3 regions of the Undibacterium sp. SXout20W genome follow, and region 2 is predicted to be linked to each of the others. Evidence: predicted binding sites of a transcription regulator. Region 2 holds the regulator's gene; each other region holds the start of a gene.
The links. The regulator sigma-54, encoded in region 2, starts transcription at its own class of promoters, with help from an activator protein. The targets are predictions, from matches to a motif close to TGGCANGNAANCTGCTTT.

Region 1 (5,596 bases), on a different contig from region 2:
GCGATATGATGGCTAAAAGTGAACTCGGATCTCCGGCGATGCTACACAGTCGTCTAAAATCCATGCGGGAAAAAGGATGGATTATGCTCGCGGATACTGAAGATGCAAGAAGAAAGCAAATCGAACTGACGCAGGCAGCATTACTTCATTTTGACAAATTGTCGAAATGCCTGATTCAAGCGACAAAGAGTATTTCGTAAGAAAAATTATCTTCTTTATCAGCTGCTGCATGCCTCCGCATAGCCTCCAGAACCTCCAAATTTGCAAATCCGATTCGACAAAATTTTAATCAGTCGTCCATATTTCAAGTATCACACAAGCATCGCGATCCAGGCCATGATCGCAGATGATACATTTCGTTATACTGAAGCAATAATATCGTTACACATCGAGGTCATCGATTTCAAACAACAGTGCGTTATCAGACTCATAGGAGGCATCAAAATAGTCGCCCCTAAATTTAAAATCATTCATTCTTCAGGAGATCTTCATGTTTAAAACTACTCGAAAAATTGCTTCCATAGCGATCCTTACCGGCTTATCAGCGCTGTCAATTCAGTCAACATTCGCGCAGGATACTACCTTCGCCAAAGAACATCCGCGTCGTGCTGAAGTAATAGCGCGTGAAAAACATGAGAAAGCCATGACAGCCAAAGAAGTAAAAAATGGCAGTCTGACGCAGGCACAGGGAAAGCAGTTGAATAAAGAAGATACGGCGATCAGAAAAGAAGAGCGCGCTGACGCAGCTGCGGATGGCGGACACATCACTAAGGGCGAACAACGTCATTTAAATCGTCAGGAAAACGCTGTTAATGCGCAACGCAAAGCGGATATCCAGTCCAACAAAGCAGGTGTTGCGACTGGTAACTAAGTAAAACTCAAATACTGTTTTTCAAATATCGCTGATGATCCTCCACGATTTCGTCGAGGGTCATCAGCGATTTTATTTCTTCTCAACTTATTGCATCTTGCTCAGTTGAGAGAACTTGATCATTATTTTAAATTAGGAGAATATCTAAACACTTCACTGAGCTTCAGTTTTTTGAAATTTTCATTGGAGGTCTTAACGCTCTTTTAAGGCGATCTTATCAGACACACTCAAAGCAACCCGCCCTGATGTTCTATCAATCTCCCATTGACTCCCAACAAACGTAAGCCACAAGCTTGAATCTTTAAAACCAAACACAAATAATGTGTCAGATAGGGTTGTAGGAAAATGCGACATTTAAATCGATACAAAGATACGTACTTGGCCACGGAATACTTAATTCAATTGCAATTTCGCGCAAAATAGCAATGACGCCGCTATTGGTCATCTAAACCCTTACCGTTCAGTATGTTTTCCAAATATTTCTCAACCCTGGATTCTCTTGTCTTGGATTGCTTTGGCGCGGAGAAATGAAGTAGGTAAGCTCTTTGTCGTCCCGGGGTTAATGCATTAAATGCCGCGTTCAACTGAGGAAGCTCGTTCAATTTACGTTGAAACTCTTCAGCGATTTTGAAATCGGATGGCTTTTTGAATTCGACCTTTACACCTGATTTTTCGATGTCAATTGCTTCAGCGATATAAGCGCTCAACAGATCAGATTGACTCGTGATGCCTTGGATGTCGGTAAATCTGACCTGACGCGCCGCTTGTACGTTCTCGGTCTGCCGGATCAAAATACCATAGGGATCCTTTAAGAGCACACCTTTATGAAATAGCAATGCATAATACGCTTTAAAGCCGTGTATCAGTACGACATTCGCTTTCTGAAATGTGTAGCACGGCACACCCCATTTCAACTCTTCTTCTAATTCGGTGTTGAGTAAGATTTCTCGTAATTTTTTATATTCTTGCTGCCACTGACTGGGTTTTTTAAAAAAGAAATCGACTTGAGGATTCATTTTCATCACCTTTTCAAACAGCTAAATAAAAGTCCCGGCCCCAAGTGTGTACTCAGTTTATCTACGATTGTATCTTTCCCTTCAGTACAAATACATTATCTTACAACGACGTATTCGGGAAGAATTTTGCGCGTAGTGTCATAAACGGCGTCTCCACTATGTGGTATAAAAACCATCCTCCGCACAGGGCAGCCATCATCACAATCACGATCCCAAGCGGTGCGTTCGTATCAATCTGCCATAACGACATTGGAATGATCATCAATTTAAATAGTGGCTTATGGGCAAGATAAATAGCATATGACCAGAGGGCAAGACTTTCAGCACCGGGGACGCGCATCCGATTCAATAACGAAGTAGGACTTAACGCCGCCATCGTCAATAACGCAAAGCTCGCTGCCAACAAAGAATAACCGAATGTCATGCAAGTAAAAGTAAATCCATAGCCCTCTATCTCGCTATAATTCAATAGCAAATAGACGGTCAGTGCGAACATGAGCATGCCGGATGCCAACAAACTATTTCCTTTTCGCATGATGCTGTCGTAGAGGTCAATTTTAAAATTCTTCAATAGCGCAATCAACACTCCGGCAGATAATTCATCGAAACGTGCAAAACTTGAATAATAAATGTGCGCCGCGTAATCCTCGGAGGTCATCAAATTTTCTCCAAGCTTTAGCCACGAGAACCCCCGGACAGCGATAGGAATAATGATCAACAACGCGATTGTTATTCGAGACCACACAGCAGGTTTGGATAAGCCTGCAATCATGAAGCTGATGAGCGGTAGTACTACATAAAACTGCTCTTCAACACACAACGACCATGAATGAGAAAATGTTTCACCAAAATGCAGACCAATATTTTGTGTGAACGTTAGAAAGCGCCAGAGAGAAGCCGTATCGGTTCCTGCCAATAAGGAGGGAAAAATAAAATAGAGCGCTAGTACGACGTAATAATTGGGCAAGGTCCGCAGCAATCGTCTCGCAAAAAAAGTCTTCAGAGAAAATCGGGCGCCACGCGCGTAGGACGACAAGACTTGATTGCCGATCAAATAGCCGCTCAGCACAAAAAACAGATCCACCCCCATCCAGCCAATATCGGTCAAAAATCCAAATGTCGATTTGTGACTCACTACGACGCCATAATGCGACATCAATACCAGTAAAATCGCGCAGGTGCGCAGCGTATCCAGACCATAGATACGCTGGGTTTGTTGGGGGTTGTTCATTGTTGTGAATGACAAAGAGTTCAAGGAGTTCAAGGAGTTCAAGGAGCTGAGTGCATTATCAGACATTCCAGACATTTTCAAACCAGGCAAGGGTATGTGACAGTGCGACTGAATTGCCGGGGATGAAGGCGTGACTAGCGTTAATTTCAACGGTCAAAGCGAAGTCTGGAGAGAGTAGTTCATCGACCGCAATCATACCGTCATGTTGTAGTTTACAACCTTCAAATAAGCCAAGCACGCCGAGCCATGGCCACACGCCATAAATACATGCGGTTGGGATGGATGGGATAGAAATTGTCGACATCAGACGATCATCTGTCGCTATCAGCCCGCAGTCACCAGTCAAGGCTTTGTAGATGTTCCAATTTTTAAATCTACGCGAAAGCCGGTTTGACCTGATTGGAGAAGCGAGCAAAACTAAACGGCTTGGAAAAATCATAGCGTTTTCATGTTCTTGAAGTACGAGACGCAAAAGGATACCTCCAAACGAGTAGCCAATTGCGCAATACTTACCTTGACTAGCGATGCCAAGTAAAAAGGCGGTTAATTGACTTTTGATGTCTGCTAGCGATTGCTTAGAAGTTGAATAATCAAAGAAGTGCACCGCATATCCACGAGCGGTAAAAAAATTCTTTAATGTACGTCGCATGTAACGCTTGCCGCCCATGCCATCAACGAAAACGATCTGCTTCGTCATTTTTGCGCCCTTTTTAATAGGTAAAGCGATCGCTCTTTGTAGGTACAAGCCGAGGGTAGTACGGCGAAACCTTACTTTAGTTTAGTTCCGCAACAGCCAGGAGATAGTTGCTTGAAGAAAAATTAAATTTTATTCGCCATCAAACCACAGAAGTGTAAAAAATAACTATTCGCCCTAAGAATCGGATCACATTTTTCAAACTCTTTTGAAATACGCTGAAGTACAGTCAATTTCTTACACAAATATTACCCAATTGAAAGACTGAATTATGATGGGTACTTTTCTAAAAAATAGACCTATTTTTTGGTCGCATTTTTTTGTTTTCAGAACTCATCAGAAGATTTTGGCCTAAACGCTCAAAGAAAGCCCGTAGACACTGTTAATTGTCAAAAATATTTACACTTTGAATAATTTCTATTTTATTTTAACTATAAGTCTTTGTTTATTATAAATATTAACAATAAGGCATGATTTTTGCTGTTGATCTAAAAGTACTGCATTTCGCAGTTATTTCCGACAACTTGAGCGAAAGTGAATCATGAAAATAAAATTGAAATCCCTTATTTTTTTATGCGCGAGCGTATTTTTTCAGGCAGCTAATGCCGATCAGATTTTTTCCTATACCGAAGGATTTACTAATCCCAATGACTCACAAAGTACATTTGTCTTATCTGGTACTTTCAGCGAATCAAGTGCAGGTGTACTGACGAATTTATCGTCAAGTATTTTAGCAAATGGCAATTTTTCGGCAAATCTGACCGTTGATTCAATTTCAGCCTCAAAATTCGTTAGTTTGCCTAATGCAACACAACATGGCCTGCCTCTACAGATCAATGGATTTTTTATCGGGCCAGCTGGAAATAGAAATAGCATTACGTCATGCGGTCAGGTCTTTCTGAATGGCAGCGGATGTGCAGATTGGCAGACTTGGGACTCCACGGTCCGTTCACAAGGACTCACTGATATTCGTACTTTAGGCGCAGGCATCGGTGGCGCACAGCTTTCAAACGATAGCTTTTCACAGACGAGTGCCTTGCAATTATCAGAAGTGCCTGAGCCAAATATCATGCTTTTATTTTTCGCAGGTCTCGCACTGTTATCATTTCGTCGCCAAAACAAACAGCAATAAATTATCTAGCGCTATGCCATCGACAGAACCAGCCCGCGCGGCTGGTTTATTTGGTTCTACGAACCACGTTTGTACTGAATTTTTCTTTCGAATTGCTTGTCCAGTGCAGTCCTATGACTATTCTGGTGTCGACATGTAGCAAGAATTAACAGTCCGATTTCGGCTCAATTTCGCAGTCGAGGGTGCGGATAAAAACTTGGACTAATTGGTCAATATTTTGTGCGCGTCAACACTATCGCGATATTACAAAAATTAAGATCTCATTTGTACTCGGATTGAGAGGCAAAAATGCCCAAGCCTGATGATCTAGGTTTGGGCATTTTCTTGAACGTTTTTAGCTTTCTACTTAATTGTCGGGAACATTTATTTTTAGGATCAGAGCTGTGTCAAACTTTTTTTGTTTGTGTCAGACTTTTTTATTTATCCACAACAGTCACATCAAACAAACTTCACCTTATTCCACCGTCACACTTTTCGCCAAATTACGTGGTTTATCCACGTCTGTGCCGCGGGCTAGTGCGGTGTGGTAGGCGAGTAATTGTAGTGTGACGACGTGCAGGATGGCGGAGAGTTGGCCGTAGTGTTCCGGCAGACGGATTACATGTACGCCTTCGCTGGAGGTTATGTGAGAATCAGCGTCGGCGAAGACGAA
Region 2 (5,596 bases):
CCGGCAGTGAAGGCGGCGTATCTGGGAGGAAATGCGCAGCATTGATGTTCTGGCATCTTGCGGTAGCGTTCCCGCTTGTTGGCGGCGGGAATGGAACAATCGTTCCTTCTTTAGTTTATGTCGCTACGTCGTCGTGTCACTGAAGGTAAGGGTTAGCGCAACCGCTAACCCGATGACTGATTTGGTATTAACGACCAATGTCAATTCATACAGGCATGATGCTATAACTCAATGACCCGTTTACCCGCTCAACCGCTCAACCGCTTATCTGCTTATCCGATTAACGAGCGCAATGGGTGGGCGTATGCTGGCCATACGGGTGAGAAGAAGTCCAATACCATCTCGCGCGTGACGTCCGATAAATTGGCTGGAGACCACTGCGGTTGATTGTCTTTGTCGACGACCAAAGCACGTACACCTTCTAAAACCTCACCATGTTTGAAACAGTGGCGCACCATCGTTCTTTCCATGCGAAGGCAATCTGAGACCGACATGCTAGCGCTGCGCCGCAGTTGTTCCAAAGTGACACTGATGAGTAAAGGCGAGGGTTTAGCCATCGTTGCCAGAGTGGTCTGAGCAAAGGCGCTATCGCTCTCTTCGAGCCTTTGAGTGATGTCCTTAGCGCTATCGCCAAAAAATAGTGTATCAATCTCGGCACGCTGTGTAGCAAGTTTGCTATGCGAAGGCTCAACCTGTGCTGCATAAGGACATGCAAATTCGTGAATTGCTTTACGCAGATCTGCCGCTTCGTTATTACCTAGGAAGTCTATCAGGGCAGGGATTTCAGATGTTGGAATAAACACATCCGCCAGACCCGCATAGAGTGCATCGGCAGCACCGATGATGTCGCCTGTTAAGCCTAAATAGGTGCCGATTTGTCCTGGTGTATGAGACAAAAAGTAGCCGCCACCCACATCTGGAAATAAACCAATATTGACTTCAGGCATTGCCATTTTAGTGCGCTCGGTAACGATTCGTAATGAACAATCAGGCCCAGCTTGTGCGATGCCCATGCCACCCCCCATAACAACCCCATTCATCAGGGAAATATACGGTTTTGGATAAAAATGAATTAAATGATTAAGTGCATATTCTTCAGTAAAAAAATCTTCCAACAGCGCACTATCACCTTTTGGTGTCGCAGTGCCAACATCATAAAAAAATCGGATGTCACCACCTGCACAAAATGCTTTTTCGCTACTGCTGTGAACGAACACAGCGCGAACATCGTCATCGTCACGCCATAGTAGCAAGCTGGCAGTGATGGCACGTACCATATCGAGTGATAAAGAGTTGAGTGCTTTGGGGCGGTCGAGTGTGATGAAGCCAATATGATTTTTAACTGAGGTGACGACGAATTCGCTCATAGGAGTACCAATAAAATGATCGTGTTGAAGCATCTATTTTATGCTTCACTTGAGTTGTCGTCACGACTTTTAGAAATGCAAAGTTTTGATCCTGAAACAAATAAAAAAGGACGCTATAGAGCGTCCTTGTTTTAGTGTTCCTGATAAATCAGGAGGTGGCAATTATGCCGAAGCCGGATCTGGCATGTGTTTGATGGCATCGTGGTGGTGTTCCTGGATTTTGTCTTTGTGTTTAATCACTTGACGATCCAGTTTGTCTACCAGTGCATCGATAGCTGCATATAAATCATGTGCCAGACTTTCAACATGAATATCTTTTCCGCTAATGTGCAGATTAATATCGGCTTTGTGACGTTTCTCTTTCTCCCGGAGCTTGTCTACCGTCAAGATGACGGCAATATCAATGACCTGATCGAAGTGACGCCGGACTCGTTCCAGCTTGGTATGTACGTATTCGCGAATTGCAGGAGTTACTTCGACGTGATGTCCACTGATGGTGAGATTCATACTGTGCTCCTATGGTAATGTTGCTTGCTATAACGATAAGCTCGTTTCATTAGAAATGTTTTGAGCTAAATCATATATAGCAATTTAAACCGTAAATACAAGGACGATGTTACAAAGATTTACGCATACTCACTGGTGGGATTTTCAGGGCTTCGCGGTATTTGGCGACGGTACGTCGTGCAATTACCATGCCTTGTTCACCCAGCATGTCTGCGATTTTACTGTCAGAGAGTGGGCTTTTCTGGTCTTCTGCTCCTATCAACTGCTTGATGAGTGCTCGTATCGCGGTGGACGATGCTTCCCCCCCGGTTTCCGTCGCGACATGGCTGCCGAAAAAATACTTTAACTCAAACATGCCATGTGGGGTCAACATGTATTTTTGGGTCGTAACACGAGAAATGGTGCTCTCGTGTAATCCTAGTGTATCAGCTATTTCGCGCAAAACAAGGGGGCGCATCGCGACAGCACCATGCGTAAAAAAATTACGCTGTCTTTCTACTATCGCTTGTGCAACGCGCAAAATTGTCTCAAAGCGTTGCCGCATGTTTTTGATTAACCAGCGTGCTTCCTGTAACTGCGAACTAAGCCCACTTTCGCCACGATGTTGCCGCATCAGATTCGCATACATACTGCTGACACGTAGTTTAGGCATGACATCCTGATTGAGCACTACTTGCCAACCGTCAGCCGTTTTTTTAACGATGACGTCAGGCACAACATAATCAGAACTGGTTTTCGCAAAGTCGCTACCTGGCCGTGGTTTACATGTTCGTATAACAATTTGTGCTTCGCGCAAATCTTCGTCATCACAGTCAAAAATTTTCTTTAATTTCGTGAAGTCGCGTTGCGCAAATAAATTTAATTGATTTTCAACAATATTCAATGCGAGACGGCGGGTCACAAACGGAATATGTGGCAAACGCTTGATCTGCAATGCCAGACATTCTGATGGGCTTCTGGCGCCGACACCGGCCGGATCAAAACTCTGTAGCATCGACAGCGCGAACTGTAATTCTTCAAGTTCAACGCTCAGATCGATGGGCAGACCAGCATGAATTTCTTCTAAAGTTTCCGTCATATAACCATCATCATTAAGCGCATCGATGATTAATTCCACCAGAGCCAGGTCACGCGGTTCGCGCAAACTTAGCCGCATCTGTTCGAGTAAATGCTCGCGCAGGCCGATGTGGGCAGCCTCTAACTGCCGATGTCCGTCATCATCTTCGGCATTGTATTGGCCATTGGGCGCCTCGTTGAAGCTCCATTCCTCTTCGTTGGCGCTGACACTGTCATTGACGGTAAATTCGTTGTCTGACGGTGATTCTGCTCCATTGTTGAGATTATCCTGGCCATTTGATACTTCCATGCCAGCATCAGGCGTTGAGCTGGCGCTATTGATTGCGCCGTCAGCCAAAAGGCGAACTGCATTATCCATCGGGTCGTCCACACGCTCTAATAACGGATTTTCAATCAATAAGCTTTCCAGCTCCTGATGTAATTCCAGAGTCGACAATTGCAACAGCCGTATCGATTGTTGTAATTGTGGCGTGAGCGCCAAATGTTGGGAGGTGCGTAGCTGGAGACTTTGCTTCATGATATTTTCCGTCACATGCGGAAATGCTCTCCAAGGTAAACCCGGCGCACTGATTCATTTTCAATGATTTCTTCTGGTTTTCCGCTTGCTAAAACGGCACCTTGATTGATGATGTAGGCATGATCACAAATACCCAGGGTTTCACGCACATTGTGATCCGTAATCAAGACGCCAATACCACGTTCTTTGAGGAAGCGAACAATCCGTTGAATTTCAATCACGGCGATCGGATCGACACCGGCAAATGGTTCATCTAATAAAACAAAACGTGGATTAGTTGCTAGCGCCCTGGCGATTTCAACACGGCGCCGTTCACCACCAGATAAAGATAAGGCCTGGCTTTCACGAATTTTTTCAATTTGTAAATCGGCGAGTAACGCATCGAGCCGACGTTGAATTTCGTCGCTAGATAAATACTTTTTGTTATTATCTTTTTGTAGCTCTAAAACTGCCCGAATATTTTCTTCGACGGTTAGTTTTCTAAATACAGAGGCTTCCTGGGGGAGATAAGATAAGCCCAGTACAGCGCGCTCATGGATCGCTAAACCAGACATTGGCGTACCGTCAATACTGATACGTCCATCATCAGATGCAACAAGGCCAACGATCATATAAAACGAGGTCGTTTTTCCAGCGCCATTGGGGCCGAGCAAACCAACCACCTCGCCACTTTTGACCGACAGAGAGACATCTCTGACAACCTGCCGCGCACCGTAGCGTTTCTTAAGGCCTTTAACCACTAGCGTGCTAATATTTTGAGAGTTATTGGTTTGCATCTTAGTTTGCTTAAGTCGCTTTTATTTATCGGTTTTGGGTTGGATGGTTAAGCGAATTCTGCCACCACCAGAGACGGCGGCACCATTGCTTGCGTTAGTGCCGACAAAAATATCATTTTTACTGTCATACGAGAGGTATTCGCCCTCTTGTTCGTCAGTCACTTTTTTACCGTCGAGATAGCGAACTTTAGCGTTACCAATGAATTTTACAAATTCTGTTTTTTCGTCATATTCGGCGCGTTCAGCTTCGCCCTCTACCCAAAGATTCGAGCCGCCGTCCCGTTTTTGACGAAAAGTGACTTTGGTGCCGGGCTTATTGAAGAACTTCACATGTTGGAATTCATCTGGTGTTTTGCTCGCAATTGCCCGTTCTGCTCTGACGGTGAGTGTTCCCTTGGTAATCAGGACATCGCCAGTGGCCGTTGTGATGTTCGATTTTCCATCGCTGGTCAAATGTTCTGCTTCAATAACCATTTCTTTCTGGCTATCTGCTTTTTCTGCGTACGCAGGCAAAACGAACGATGAGCCCAGGCCCACAAACAGGATGGAGCTCACAATTTGAAGTGATGAATTGAGAGTCAGGCGCATGATGTACTTTCTAAATTTTTGTCTGGTCAGGTAAGTTGTCAACTACCACGTTTTTTTAAACGTGCACGTACTTTGCTCAGTAACTCCAAGTGCTGGGTGGAATTGTTGGCGACCATACCTACCGCATGAGCTTCTATACCTTCGGTAAATAAAGTGACTTGATGATCTGAGGTGATGAGGTCATCATCCGGTGTAAGCGTCAGATAATCCGTTTCCAGTCGCATTGCATGGGAATTTTCACCGTCCGGACGTTCAACTAGTACGTTGTCATATAAACGCACGACATCGTGTTCACGCTTGGGATGTACGGTGTCAGATTTTTGATCAACAATGGCCCGTCCGGCAATGATAGTTACTGGCGGACGCATGTCAGCGAAGCTATTAATCCGTGGATTGGTAATCTCATACTGATCGGTACGCGGAAGATGAATCAGCTTTTCGCCCGTCAAATGATAATTGGCTTTACTGCTATTAGACAGTCGTATGAAGTTGAATTTCTCAACATAATAATCCGGCTCCAAACGGATCATGGATTTTCGCGCATCTTCTACACCACGTTGGCGGAATGCATTTTCGATCCAAAAACTGCCAAGCGCAATAAACCCCAGGATTGCGACTGCAATCCATATTCGTGCCCGGTCTATAGTGATTTGCGCTTTCATGCTAAATATTCAGATAGAACTAATTGGTATTTATTCTGTGCCTGTAAAATAAAATCGCAGACTTCGCGGACAGCACCTTTGCCGCCGCTCGCAACTGTCACG
Region 3 (5,596 bases), on a different contig from region 2:
AATAGAGCGACGCCAACACTGGCATCGAGGCAATTAAGATGTAGACGAGCCCGGTGACTGGAACGTCACCTGACCAGGTTCGTATGGGATCATTTGCATGAGGATTTTTCTTTTCTTCGGGCATTTTGGGTAAATCAATCTGAACGCCTTGGTTTTTTGTCGTGTTGTCGCCTGGTTCGACAACAATCACTGATTGTGTTGGTTGTACTTTCGTTTGTATATTCGTTTGTACATTCGTTTGTACATTCGTTTGTACATTCGTCGGTGCGGTTGACGTCGTTTGATCCGCAGCGAAGCATGGGAGGGCAAAAAAGTGCAATGCGACGATCAGGGCGAGCTTGATTTTCATTATATTGATTGGTGTCAGGGGCTAGTAAATCGATTGAATTTAGATTGAATTGCTCGGTGGTTGACACTGCATTTTATCGAGGGGCAGGTATCACAGAAGTTGGTCGATATGATTCATAGCGCTTCAAATCGGTCTAAATAAATAGTCGAGACGCAAGTTGGCTATTTTATAGAACATTGATTGAATTAGCCGAATTATCGACGTCTGCGGTTTTACCTCAGTTTTCCAACCTAAGTAGCGTGATTCTTATTCACCACAGTGTTTAATTTTACAAAAAATGTCAAAGCATCTATTTATTATAAATTAGCTATTAGTAATTCAAATTTTTATGCTAATTTGTTATTTATTCTACTAATAATTAGGTGGGGACATGTCTGGAATCGTCAATTTCGCGCTATCTCTTTTTGTTATGTTGTTAATCTCAGCTGCAAGCTTGCGACAGTCGCGAAAGTTAATGAATTTTGCTTTCGCAACCTTGGTGTTATCCGGGTTTGTTGGTTGGTATGAATACATTTTCCCTGCCGGAATACAACCACTTTTCTTCTTTGGCACCTTCGCATTAGTGATCGTGACCTGTTGTTTTTTTTATTCAGTCTATAATTTTGAGTGTATTCGTATCGAAGATATTGAATAAATTGACTTGAATAACTGAGTTTGGTGATCGATTGATTAACTTTAGACCGCGACAGCGACTCGAACGGCATTGTTGAATAGATCGAAATTTCATTAGGTATGTAAGCAATTTTTCATGATTCTCGTCGATTTGCCATGCTACCGAACAAGCATATTTTTGGCAACAACATGAAAGCACGCGGATTGCCTTAGTAATAAGCTGAGGTATAGATCAGTGCATCTGGATCAAACAGAAAACAAATCTGCGAATGTTTGTGCCTATAAGGATATAAAAATGGCCAAAATCCGAAGTCGGTTTAGCTTATTTTGACTTGTTCAACAACGTCACTCAAGTGGCCTTTTAAGCGGGTAGGTTCGACTATGTCCACGGTAACTTTCACTGTTTCATGTATTGTGTAGTATCAGAAGCTGATACATATTGCTACTTGCTTAGTTTATAATCTCTTGGGCTTAAACTAGAAGGTATGTTTAATTCATCAACAATTCCTTGCACTGACCTCAAATTGAGATTGTTGTGCCCGTGTTGAGCGGCCTGGCGCTTATCCTTAGGAGTGATAATCCACGTAAAAACGGAGGCCTAAGCCCCCGTTATTTTCTTGGCAAACCGTTTTAGGCTTGCTTCGCTTTGCGACGACTCAAACAAAGGCCGAGCAATCCCAATCCAACTAGAGCCATAGACTCTGGCTCGGGGACATTTTGGGAACTGCTGAAGGTCAATACATCAGCCATTACATATGAGGTGCCGTGGTTTCCGTTCCAGTTTGCATTGTTGTTCGGGCTTTTGCCACCTGAATTATCCCATGCCATGCCGCCGTCGATTGAAGACTTGGTGCCACGCTCAACAGTGTCATAGCCAGTACCGGCCAATCCAGCAGAGCTGAGGTAAGCCACATACTTTTGACCTGCAACTAAATTCAGACCACCTGTGGCAACGGTAACCTCAGTAAATGAGCTGTAGGCCCCAGAAACGGCGGCGGATGTGAACAATGCGGAACCTGCGCCGCCTCCTGTCCAAGTTGCGACACCATAGTAATAATTGGTACCCGTACCTTGCAACCAAAAGCTAATACTATCCAAAGATGTAGCGGCGCTCGGTGCCGTAAAAATCTCGCCGTAGGTCGTGGTGTTGCCGCCATTTCCGCCAGAGATATTACCAATAGAGCTCCCATTTGGGGTGTTCGTATAAACAACATTGGCGTTCGCAGTACCAAGAGTTGTCAGTGCTACTACAGCAACGGACAAAAATTTAGAGATGACGTTTTTCATGGATTTTCCATTTGATTTGTAGATACGTAAGCTAGTAGCAAATAACGAGCCATGTTAAACTTTTCGTTGCATATCAACAAGTTAGATAACAACGTCGTAACATCTAGACCGTAACTGTCAATTTTACCGACACCGCCATACCTAGATTGATAAGCCTTGATGAATTGATGTGCGATGCCGACAGCGATCTACTTGATGATCGTTTTGGAATAAAGGATCGTTGCTCTTGCTCAGGTTTTCAAGCTTTTGTCTTTTTATGGCGAATTCGTAAATGACTTGCCATTGAGGTTTGGCCGCTCCTGATTAAGGTAGATTAGCACCTATCGCCAGATGGCACTGTTAAGTTAATTTTAAACAAATTGCTGAATCTAAATTGCGATCGAAAAGGAGCAAGATACAGAAGAAATTTACGCTATGGCGGATGCTGAGCGAATAACTTATGACCAACATGCAAAACGACTGCACATCATCTAACGAAAATTTTTTGCACTTTGTAAATGACTACCATACCTGAAAAAATAAGAGGTAACGCTAAAGATTGATAAGAACCGTTGAGCATGCCAACTGGTTTTGAATCTTCGCATTCGCCACTCTCGCTCGCACGTTGGTTGTTGAGAATTTTCTGCGCGTAGTTGGCATTTTTATCCTGCACATGCTCAAATGTAGTCATTAATGTAGTCGTTATTTTACGTCGACTAATTCAACATCAAAAATCAAGGTTGCATTACCAGGAATGATATTGCCAGCCCCCCGCGCACCATAAGCCAACGATGGCGGTATGATTAAGGTGCGTTTTCCGCCGACTTTCATTCCGACGACGCCTTTATCCCAGCCTTTAATCACTTTGCCGATGCCGATTGGAAAGCTGAAGGGATCGCCGCCAGTCGAAGAGTCAAACTTGGTACCGTGCTCTTTGTTTTGCAACGGGTCATAGAGCCATCCTGTGTATTGGACGACGGCGATATCACCAAGTTTGGCTTCTCTGCCAGTACCGACTTTGATATCGATTTTTTGTAAGTTCTCGCCAAAAGTTGTGTTTTCATTGGCCGTCTGTGCCACACTATAATCTGTGGATAACATAGTGAATAAGCTCAGCAGGGCGGCGAGTAAACGAGATTTCATATAGCAGTGATCCTTGTTCAAAGGGTTAATTTTCTTGTTGTCGTGATCGTTGCAGTTTTTGTTCAAAAGCAACGTCAAGTTTGCTGGCTTTTTTGGGTGCTTGTTTCTCGAGTCCATTGACCAAACTGACAAAAGCATCAATTTCTAAAGGCTCGTGTACTGGCATCGGCGCGCCACCTGCCGTACTTAAGGTCAGGTAAAAACGACCATCAGCCATAGTCACCATCGAATAAATACCTTGTGTGCTACGTTCTTTCAGGCGTTGAACTGCATTGCTCGCTTTCGTTGTGCGTGCCATTATTTAAGTCCGTTTTTGCGTAAAATTTTGTCCATGGTGCCATCATTATCCAGAATCTTGTTGATTTTATTGAATAAGTCGATTCTTTGTTGATCCATATGGAGATTACAAAGCATATTGAGTTCAATATTTTTATATTTGATGGCGGGTACGATTTGTTTGCCAAAACCTTGTTGTTCGGCGATATACATACCGTGCAGTTCGGAAACAATCCAATAATCCAAGCGTTTGTTGATCAGTAAGCGAGGGTTTTCTTCGTCTTCACCCGCAAAGACGATGTGATAGCCTTGTTCGGCTAACTGCAGGCCGGTTGCGGCATTGCGGTAAGAACCAATAGCGAAAGGTTTTGCATCATCGAAGCGTTTTAATACCCGCTGACCCTCTTTTCGTGCATAAAGAATCCAGGTGTCCGTCGTCAGAGGCCCCACCCACTTATACAAATTTTCTCGCTCGGGTGTTCGCCGAAGACCAAATACACAAGTATTTTCTGCACTCAGTGTTGCATTCAGACCTCGCGCCAGGGATGTGCTGCTCAGACTAGGCGTTTCCCCTGCTCGCTTCATTATTTCCAGGACTTTATCGACCAAAAAACCGTGAATTTCTGCACTTTTTGTCTCCGTGTAACTGAATGGTGGAAATTCTTGAATAACCAGCTTAATACTTTCGGCCTTTCCTATGCCAGGAAGCAGAAAAATACTCATAGTGAGGCTAATCAGGCAGCGCTTTAACACTTTCTTTTTGTCCGGTCAGATTAATACGGCGATTGATAAAACTAAATCAAAAAAAGGATTTTAGATGATTAACTTCCAACATTGGCTAACTAGTTGAAAACTCTCCAATATCATGGCTTCATTTTTACGCTTATCCTGACAAATTAAGCTTAATTCTGTTTTGAGACTGACTTCATCGGCGATGACCAGCCCATGCAAGTGGGCTTCACGCATAGCGATTGAGTCGCGAATTAAACTTAAACCAACGCCCGATTTCACCAGATCCAACATTGACTGCTCCTGGTCAACTAAGGCCACTTTGTTGGGAGTGATATTGTGTGCGGAAAAAATTTTACTTAACAGCCGGTGATGTGCTGATTCTGGAGGCGTCCAGATCCATGGTAATTGTGCCAATTTTTCCCAATTTTGACCGAGCACCCGACTATTCCATCCACCCGGCGCCACAACACGATAAGTAAAATCCGTGAGTACTAATCGGTGCAATGGCGTTTTGCCGTCGCCAGGCAATTCTCCTAGATAAAAGCCGATATCTAGTTGCCCTGCTCGTATTTGCTGTAACACCCACCCTGACATGCCATGCTGCATCCGCGTCGCGATCTGGGGATACGTTTCGACTAACCGCTTGAGAAAGACCCCTAGACGCGTAAATTCCGGATCGAGAATGGTACCGATGGCCAGTTCTCCGGATAAAGTCGAGTGGAGCGCGTTCGCCGCTTGCCTGAATTCAGCGCTACTTGCCAATACCCGCTCTGCATAGGGTAATAGTTTGGCACCATCATTGGTCAGACTCATCCCAATGCTATTACGAGTAAATAATTGCAAGCCGAGTTGTTCTTGCAAGGATTTAAGTTGCAAACTGACAGCCGGCTGCGTGACATGCAGTCGCTCGGCTGCACGGGTCAGATTACCTTCGCGGGCGATGGTGATAAAAGCGCGCAGCTGAATGAAGTCCATGTGAAGAAGAGAAGAAAAATGATCTGGTCAACGGAAGAAAGTCGTAAGCATTATAAGTAATTTTTATATTGCTACTGATAATAACTCATTGGATTTGCAATGGCGAGTGAATTAATCTCATAAAAAAACATCTTTCTTTAATTAAGGTTCTCTTATGACATCCGTACTGCAACACTACATGAATGGGCAGATTTTTCCATCAACCAGTGGTCGTCAACAAGACGTCTTTAATCCGGCTACCGG

Region 1: the regulator sigma-54 is predicted to act here: its motif matches at 4,279-4,296, upstream of ACO0K1_RS05820 (PEP-CTERM sorting domain-containing protein).
Region 3: the regulator sigma-54 is predicted to act here: its motif matches at 2,283-2,300, upstream of ACO0K1_RS11465 (PEP-CTERM sorting domain-containing protein).

What each region holds. Positions count from the first base shown of each region.
Region 1 is NZ_JBMPPH010000007.1:11,558-17,153, forward strand. Features, by position in the region: gene ACO0K1_RS05795 (winged helix-turn-helix domain-containing protein) at 1-200, shown strand, start outside; gene ACO0K1_RS05800 (hypothetical protein) at 491-871, shown strand; gene ACO0K1_RS05805 (YdeI/OmpD-associated family protein) at 1,306-1,887, opposite strand; gene ACO0K1_RS05810 (acyltransferase family protein) at 1,988-3,184, opposite strand; gene ACO0K1_RS05815 (esterase/lipase family protein) at 3,177-3,815, opposite strand; gene ACO0K1_RS05820 (PEP-CTERM sorting domain-containing protein) at 4,366-4,944, shown strand; gene glmS (glutamine--fructose-6-phosphate transaminase (isomerizing)) at 5,399-5,596, opposite strand, start outside.
Region 2 is NZ_JBMPPH010000002.1:51,148-56,743, forward strand. Features, by position in the region: gene ACO0K1_RS01895 (ABC transporter ATP-binding protein) at 1-45, shown strand, start outside; gene ACO0K1_RS01900 (enoyl-CoA hydratase/isomerase family protein) at 273-1,367, opposite strand; gene hpf (ribosome hibernation-promoting factor, HPF/YfiA family) at 1,530-1,874, opposite strand; gene ACO0K1_RS01910 (RNA polymerase factor sigma-54) at 1,984-3,468, opposite strand; gene lptB (LPS export ABC transporter ATP-binding protein) at 3,480-4,244, opposite strand; gene lptA (lipopolysaccharide transport periplasmic protein LptA) at 4,266-4,832, opposite strand; gene lptC (LPS export ABC transporter periplasmic protein LptC) at 4,871-5,494, opposite strand; gene ACO0K1_RS01930 (KdsC family phosphatase) at 5,491-5,596, opposite strand, start outside.
Region 3 is NZ_JBMPPH010000019.1:31,940-37,535, reverse strand. Features, by position in the region: gene ACO0K1_RS11475 (hypothetical protein) at 1-349, opposite strand, end outside; gene ACO0K1_RS11470 (hypothetical protein) at 720-983, shown strand; gene ACO0K1_RS11465 (PEP-CTERM sorting domain-containing protein) at 1,592-2,248, opposite strand; gene ACO0K1_RS11460 (hypothetical protein) at 2,715-2,918, opposite strand; gene ACO0K1_RS11455 (FKBP-type peptidyl-prolyl cis-trans isomerase) at 2,930-3,328, opposite strand; gene ACO0K1_RS11450 (hypothetical protein) at 3,396-3,668, opposite strand; gene ACO0K1_RS11445 (substrate-binding periplasmic protein) at 3,668-4,369, opposite strand; gene ACO0K1_RS11440 (LysR family transcriptional regulator) at 4,460-5,353, opposite strand; gene ACO0K1_RS11435 (CoA-acylating methylmalonate-semialdehyde dehydrogenase) at 5,508-5,596, shown strand, end outside.